Regions from separate parts of the Streptomyces kanasensis genome, predicted to be linked through region 2. Evidence: riboswitches for the same ligand, from Rfam matches in the RefSeq annotation. Region 2 holds a riboswitch; the other holds the start of a gene.

Region 1 (3,398 bases), on a different contig from region 2:
CGCGCCACCGGCGCCCCGGTCCCGGGGCGGGCGGCGGGGCGGCCGGGCGCGGGCGACGGGGCGGCCGGGCGCGGGCGGCGGGGCGGCCGGGGCGTCCCCGGGGGCCGACCGGGACGCGGACGTTTCGCCGGGAGGCGAGGCGACGGGAACGGAAGCCGGGCGGCGTGAGCCGGGCCAGTGGGAGGCGAGGCGGCGGGAGCCGGGTCGACGGGACGGGCCGGAAGGCTGCGGGGCTCCCCGGGACGGGCCGACCGGGGCGCGACACGGCGGGAGCGGCCCGGCGAGGCGGCGAGCCGGCCGGACGACAGGAGCGAGCCGGCGGGAGCCGGCAGGAGCCGCGTCGGCGGGGCGCGGGCCGGGGGCAGGCGGTCGACGGGGCGTGGGCCGGCAGGAGGCGGGGTGGGGGGCGCGGGCCGCGCCGGCCCGTGCGGGTCAGCGGAAGTGGATGCGGGTGAGGGCCGAGGCGGCGTCGCGGTCGAGGAGGACGGCGGAGGCGCACCCGGCTGGCAGGTGCCCCCGCTCGGCGTCGCGCACCAGGCGCCCGACGGCCCTGCGGTGCCGGGCGAAGGCGTACGAGGACACGCCCCTGCCCCGCTCGCGCTGGCCGGCGCGGGCGGTGGCGGCGTCGACGTCGAGGAGCAGCAGGTGCAGGGACCGGCCCCGGCGGCGGGCGTCGCGGGCGAGCCAGCGGCGCACCCAGGACTGGGTGCCGCAGTCGTGGACGACGACGCCCCCGCCCGCGCGCAGCCGCCGCCGCAGCCCGGCGTAGTGGGCGACGCGGACGAGCGGCCGGTACAGGGCGTACGGGAGGAGGCGCGGCATGCGCCGCTCCCACCGCTCGCGGACGTCCTGCGAGTCGACGGCGCGGTCGGCGGCGGCGAAACGGATGAGTGTGGACTTGCCGCTGCCGGGAAGACCGGAGACTACGACCACGTCCCCCTCACCGAAGAGCAGCTCGCGCGGGACCCGCCCGCCGCGCTCGCGCAGGTCGCGCAGGACCGGGGCGGCGGTCGTACGGGCGGGAAGCGCCGGCGGCGCCGGTACCCCCGCGGTCGTGGCGTAGGCGCCGGACCGCTGCAACGTCATGGCCCCTCCTGGGCTCGGCTCCCCCACAGCCTGCCCAAGAAGTGTAAAGAAACGGCAATGGGACACAAGTGATTTGCCGCCGGTCGAGGGTTTGCCGATCCGGACCCTCGTGCGATGATGTGCGCGCCGACAACCGCATACCGGCCGATCGAATCCGCGCGGGAGAGTTCCGGGCCCCCCGTGGCCCGGGCGCCGAAGGAGCAAGTTCCTCCCTTGAATCTCTCAGGCCCCGCACCGCACGGATGAGGCAGATCTGAAAAGCGAGCCGTCCCCCGCACGCCGGGGCCGCGCGGCTCCACCCAAGGTGCAAGCCGCGCCCCGCACGGGGTCACGGCGAACCTCTCAGGTTCCGATGACAGATGGGGAGGACGTGTCCTCGCCACCCATGCCCCGGACCTGGGAGCCCTTTCCATGAGCACTTCCCCCCGCCGCACGGCCCTCGATGCGCTGCATCGTTCGCTGGGCGCGACCATGACCGACTTCGCCGGCTGGGACATGCCGCTGCGGTACGCCAGCGAGCGCGACGAGCACACCGCCGTACGCACCCGCGCGGGCCTGTTCGACCTCTCCCACATGGGCGAGATCACCGTGACCGGCGCCCAGGCGGCCGCCCTGCTGGACCACGCGCTGGTCGGCAACATCGGCGGCGTCGGCGTGGGCCGCGCCCGCTACACCATGATCTGCCGCGAGGACGGCGGCATCCTCGACGACCTGATCGTGTACCGGCTCGGCGAGCAGGAGTACATGGTCGTCGCCAACGCCTCCAACGCCCAGGTGGTGCTGGACGCCCTGACGGAGCGCGCGGCCGGCTTCGACGCCGAGGTGCGCGACGACCGCGACGCGTACGCGCTGATCGCCGTGCAGGGCCCCGAGTCCCCCGGCATCCTGAAGTCCCTCACCGACGCCGACCTCGACGGGCTGAAGTACTACGCGGGTCTGCCCGGCACCGTCGCGGGCGTCCCCGCGCTGATCGCCCGTACGGGCTACACCGGTGAGGACGGCTTCGAGCTGTTCACCGCGCCGGAGCACGCGGAGCGGCTGTGGCGGGCGCTGACGGAGGCCGGCGCCCCCGTCGGCCTGATCCCCTGCGGGCTGTCCTGCCGCGACACGCTGCGCCTGGAGGCGGGCATGCCGCTGTACGGGCACGAGCTGACGACCGCGCTGACACCGTTCGACGCGGGCCTGGGCCGGGTCGTGAAGTTCGAGAAGGAGGGCGACTTCGTCGGCCGCGAGGCGCTCCAGGCCGCCGCCGAGCGCGCCGCGACCGCCCCGCCGCGCCGGCTCGTCGGCCTGGTCGCCCAGGGCCGCCGGGTGCCGCGCGCCGGGATGTCCGTGGTCGCCGGCGGCACCGTGGTCGGCGAGGTCACCTCGGGCGCCCCCTCCCCCACCCTCGGCAAGCCGATCGCCATGGCGTACGTGGACGCCGCGTACGCCGAGGCGGGTACGAGCGGGGTCGGCGTCGACATCCGCGGTACCCATGAGCCGTACGACGTGGTGGCGCTGCCGTTCTACAAGCGCCAGAAGTGACGCCCGGCACACCCGCCACCCGCACGACTCCCCCGTTCACCACCACTCCCGCGCGTACAGGAGAATTCAGCTCATGAGCAACCCCCAGCAGCTGCGCTACAGCAAGGAGCACGAGTGGCTGTCGCCCGCCGAGGACGGCGTCGCGACGGTCGGCATCACGGAGCACGCGGCGAACGCCCTGGGCGACGTCGTGTACGTCCAGCTCCCCGAGGTCGGCGCCACGATCACCGCGGGCGAGACCTGCGGTGAGCTGGAGTCGACCAAGTCCGTCAGCGACCTGTACTCGCCCGTGACCGGTGAGGTCGTCGAGGCGAACCAGGCGGTCGTGGACGACCCGTCGCTGGTGAACACCGCTCCGTTCGAGGGCGGCTGGCTGTTCAAGGTGCGCGTCACGGACGAGCCGCAGGACCTGCTCTCCGCCGACGAGTACACCGAGTTCGCCGGCTGACCAGCCCGACACCCACACCCTTAGGGACCGCGTGATGTCGCTTCTGAACACCCCTCTCCACGAGCTGGACCCGGACGTCGCCGCCGCCGTCGACGCCGAGCTCCGCCGCCAGCAGGACACCCTGGAGATGATCGCCTCGGAGAACTTCGCTCCGGTGGCCGTCATGGAGGCCCAGGGCTCCGTCCTCACCAACAAGTACGCCGAGGGCTACCCGGGCCGCCGCTACTACGGCGGCTGCGAGCACGTCGACGTGGTCGAGCAGATCGCGATCGACCGCATCAAGGAGCTCTTCGGCGCGGAGCACGCCAACGTGCAGCCGCACTCCGGCGCGCAGGCC
Region 2 (3,398 bases):
CGGCGGCGTCCGGTTGCTCGGGGTCGGCGTGACCGGTCTGGCCGACTACACGCAGGAGGACCTGTTCGCCCAGGCGGCCGTCGGGGAGGCCCCGGCCGTCGGCCGGGCCGCCGCCGGTAAGGAGAGCGCCACGGGCGCGGGCCGTGCGGCAGCCGACGCCCCGCGGCCGCCCGCGGGCGGCCCCGGGACGGCGCCCGGAGGCGCGGTGGCACCCGGCGGTACGACGCCGCCCGACGGTCGGGGGCCGGCCGGAGGCGCGGACGCGGGCGGCGGGGCGTCGCATCCGGGCGGTGGGCTCCCGGAGGAGGGAGGCGGACCGACGCCCGCGCCCGGGGCGTCCGGCACGGGAGCCGGGAGCTCGGGGCCCGGCGAGGAGGGTCCGGCGCCGACCGCCGAGCGGCGGTGGGCCGCCGGCGCCGACGTCCGGCACGCCGTCCACGGACCCGGCTGGGTGCAGGGAAGCGGGCTCGGGCGGGTCACCGTGCGGTTCGAGCACCCCGGATCGGCTCCGGGCCGGGTGCGCACCTTCCGCACGGACGACCCCGAGCTCGAGCCCTCCGACCCGCTGCCGCTGGTACCGGGCGGTCAGCCCCCGCCCGCGGGGCCGCCCACCTCCCGCTCCGGCGGCGGGGCGGCGGGCGGCGGCCCGGGGGAGGGCGCGGGCGGCAGGGCGATGCCGTAGTGGCGGTACAGCTGCACCTCCTGCTCCGGGGAGAGGTGCCGCCCCACGCCGAAGTCCGGCGCGTCCTTGACGAGGGCCCGTTCGTAGGGGACGCGCAGGCCGTCGCCGACGAGGTCGCTGGGTTCCAGGGGGACGAAGGCGTCGCGACCGAAGAGGCCGGTGCGCACGGCGGCCCACTCCGGCACGCCCGTCGCGTCGTCGAGGTACACCTCGTCCACCGTTCCGATCTTGCGGCCGTCGCGGTCGAACGCCTTGCGCCCGATCAGGCTGCGCGGGTCGATGTCGCTCTGCACGGTTCCTCCAGCCGGTCACAACGGTGCCGTGAACACTACGAAAGGGCACAACCGTGACCTCGGCCACTCGAGGGATCGCCCCGGAACGTCGCTGGTAGGCTGGCATCGGCCGCTGACCCCGCGCGGGAGAGTCCTCCGGAGAAGACTTCCGGAGGCGCCGAAGGAGCAAATCCTCCCCGGAATCTCTCAGGCCCCTGTACCGCGCGGACGAGGTCACTCTGGAAAGCAGGGCGGGCGTCGGACGGCACCCGCTCTCACCGACGGTGAAAGCCGTGCCGCCTCCCGTCGGGGTGCGCGCACGGCGAAACTCTCAGGTTGAGATGACAGAGGGGGAGGCCGTCCGGGCACCCGCGCCGAGGTGCCCCTCGCAGGTCGCTACGACCAGGAGGCCCCCGTACATGACCGCCAACCGCACCCCGCTCTCCCAGCTCGAGCGAGGCATCCCCTTCGAGCAGCGCCACATCGGCCCTGACGACGAGGCCCGCGCCAAGATGCTCGCCCAGGTCGGCTACGGCTCGCTCGACGAGCTCACGGCGGCCGCGGTGCCGGACGTGATCAAGAGCGCCGAGGCCCTGGGCCTGCCCGAGGCCCGCACCGAGGCGGAGGTCCTCGCCGAACTGCGCTCCCTCGCGGACCGCAACCAGGTGCTGGCCCCGATGATCGGCCTCGGGTACTACGGCACCTTCACCCCGCCGGTCATCCTCCGCAACGTCATGGAGAACCCCGCCTGGTACACGGCGTACACCCCGTACCAGCCGGAGATCTCGCAGGGCCGTCTCGAGGCGCTGCTGAACTTCCAGACCGTGGTCGCCGACCTGACGGGCCTGCCCACCTCCGGCGCGTCCCTCCTCGACGAGGGCACCGCCGCCGCCGAGGCCATGTCCCTGGCCCGGCGCGTCGGCAAGGTCAAGAACGGCGTCTTCCTGGTCGACGCCGACGCCCTGCCGCAGACCATCGCCGTCATCGAGACCCGCGCCGAGCCCACCGGTGTCGAGGTCGTCGTCGCGGACCTGAGCGGGGGCATCCCCGCCGAGGTCGCCGAGCGGGGCGTCTTCGGCGTGCTGCTCCAGTACCCGGGCGCCTCCGGTGCCGTCCGCGACCTCAAGCCGCTCGTCGACGCCGCGCACGAGCTCGGCGCCGTCGTCACCGTCGCCGCCGACCTGCTCGCGCTGACGCTCCTCACCCCGCCCGGGGAGCTGGGCGCCGACATCGCCGTCGGCACGACCCAGCGCTTCGGCGTGCCGATGGGCTTCGGCGGCCCGCACGCCGGCTACATGGCCGTGCGCGACACCTTCGCCCGCAGCCTGCCCGGCCGCCTCGTGGGCGTCTCCGTCGACGTCGACGGCAACCGTGCCTACCGCCTCGCCCTGCAGACCCGCGAGCAGCACATCCGCCGCGAGAAGGCCACGAGCAACATCTGCACCGCGCAGGTGCTCCTCGCCGTCATGGCCGGCATGTACGCCGTCTACCACGGCCCCGACGGGCTGAAGGGCATCGCCCTGCGCACCCACCGGTACGCGGCGATCCTCGCGGCCGGGCTGCGCGCCGGCGGCGTCGAGGTCGTCCACGACACCTTCTTCGACACGGTCACCGCGCGGGTGCCCGGCGCCGCCGCCCAGGTCGTCGCCGCCGCCCGCGAGGGCGGTGTCAACATCCACCAGGTCGACGCCGACCACGTCTCCGTCTCCTGCGACGAGACCACCGGCCGCGCCCAGCTCGCGGCCGTCTGGGACGCCTTCGGCGTGCGCGGCGACATCGAGGCCCTCGACGCCGAGACCGCCGACGCGCTGCCCGCGGCCCTGCTGCGCACCGACGCGTACCTGACGCACCCGGTGTTCCACGCGTACCGCTCCGAGACGTCGATGCTCCGCTACCTGCGCCGGCTCGCCGACCGCGACTACGCGCTGGACCGCGGCATGATCCCGCTCGGCTCCTGCACGATGAAGCTGAACGCCACCACGGAGATGGAGCCGGTCACCTGGCCGGAGTTCGGTCAGCTGCACCCCTTCGCCCCCGCGGAGCAGGCGCAGGGCTACCTCACGCTCATCCGCGAGCTGGAGGAGCGCCTCGCCGAGGTCACCGGCTACGACAAGGTGTCGCTCCAGCCGAACGCCGGTTCGCAGGGCGAGCTGGCCGGTCTCCTCGCCGTGCGCGCCTACCACCGCGCCAACGGCGACACGCAGCGCACGGTCTGCCTCATCCCGTCCTCGGCGCACGGCACCAACGCCGCGTCCGCCGTCATGGCCGGCATGAAGGTCGTCGTCGTGAGGACCGCCGACGACGGCGAGATCGACGTCGAGGACCTGCGGGCCAAGATCGAGCAGTACCGCGACGAGCTGTCCGTCCTGATGATCACCTACCCGTCGACGCACGGCGTGTTCGAGGAGCACGTCGCCGACATCTGCGCCCAGGTCCACGAGGCC

Evidence for each region. A riboswitch is a leader RNA that binds a small molecule or an ion and turns the genes downstream of it on or off. The one in region 2 is predicted to bind glycine.
Region 1: linked by a shared signal. The riboswitch ahead of gcvT (glycine cleavage system aminomethyltransferase GcvT) and the one ahead of gcvP (aminomethyl-transferring glycine dehydrogenase) in region 2 are both predicted to bind glycine.

Annotation. Positions count from the first base shown of each region.
Region 1 is NZ_JBIBSF010000004.1:482,180-485,577, reverse strand. Features, by position in the region: gene ACF053_RS13760 (AAA family ATPase) at 433-1,086, opposite strand; glycine riboswitch at 1,236-1,333, shown strand; gene gcvT (glycine cleavage system aminomethyltransferase GcvT) at 1,498-2,613, shown strand; gene gcvH (glycine cleavage system protein GcvH) at 2,687-3,061, shown strand; gene glyA (serine hydroxymethyltransferase) at 3,096-3,398, shown strand, end outside.
Region 2 is NZ_JBIBSF010000012.1:184,588-187,985, reverse strand. Features, by position in the region: gene ACF053_RS27040 (DNA polymerase IV) at 1-682, shown strand, start outside; gene ACF053_RS27035 (PRC-barrel domain-containing protein) at 586-975, opposite strand; glycine riboswitch at 1,089-1,187, shown strand; gene gcvP (aminomethyl-transferring glycine dehydrogenase) at 1,374-3,398, shown strand, end outside.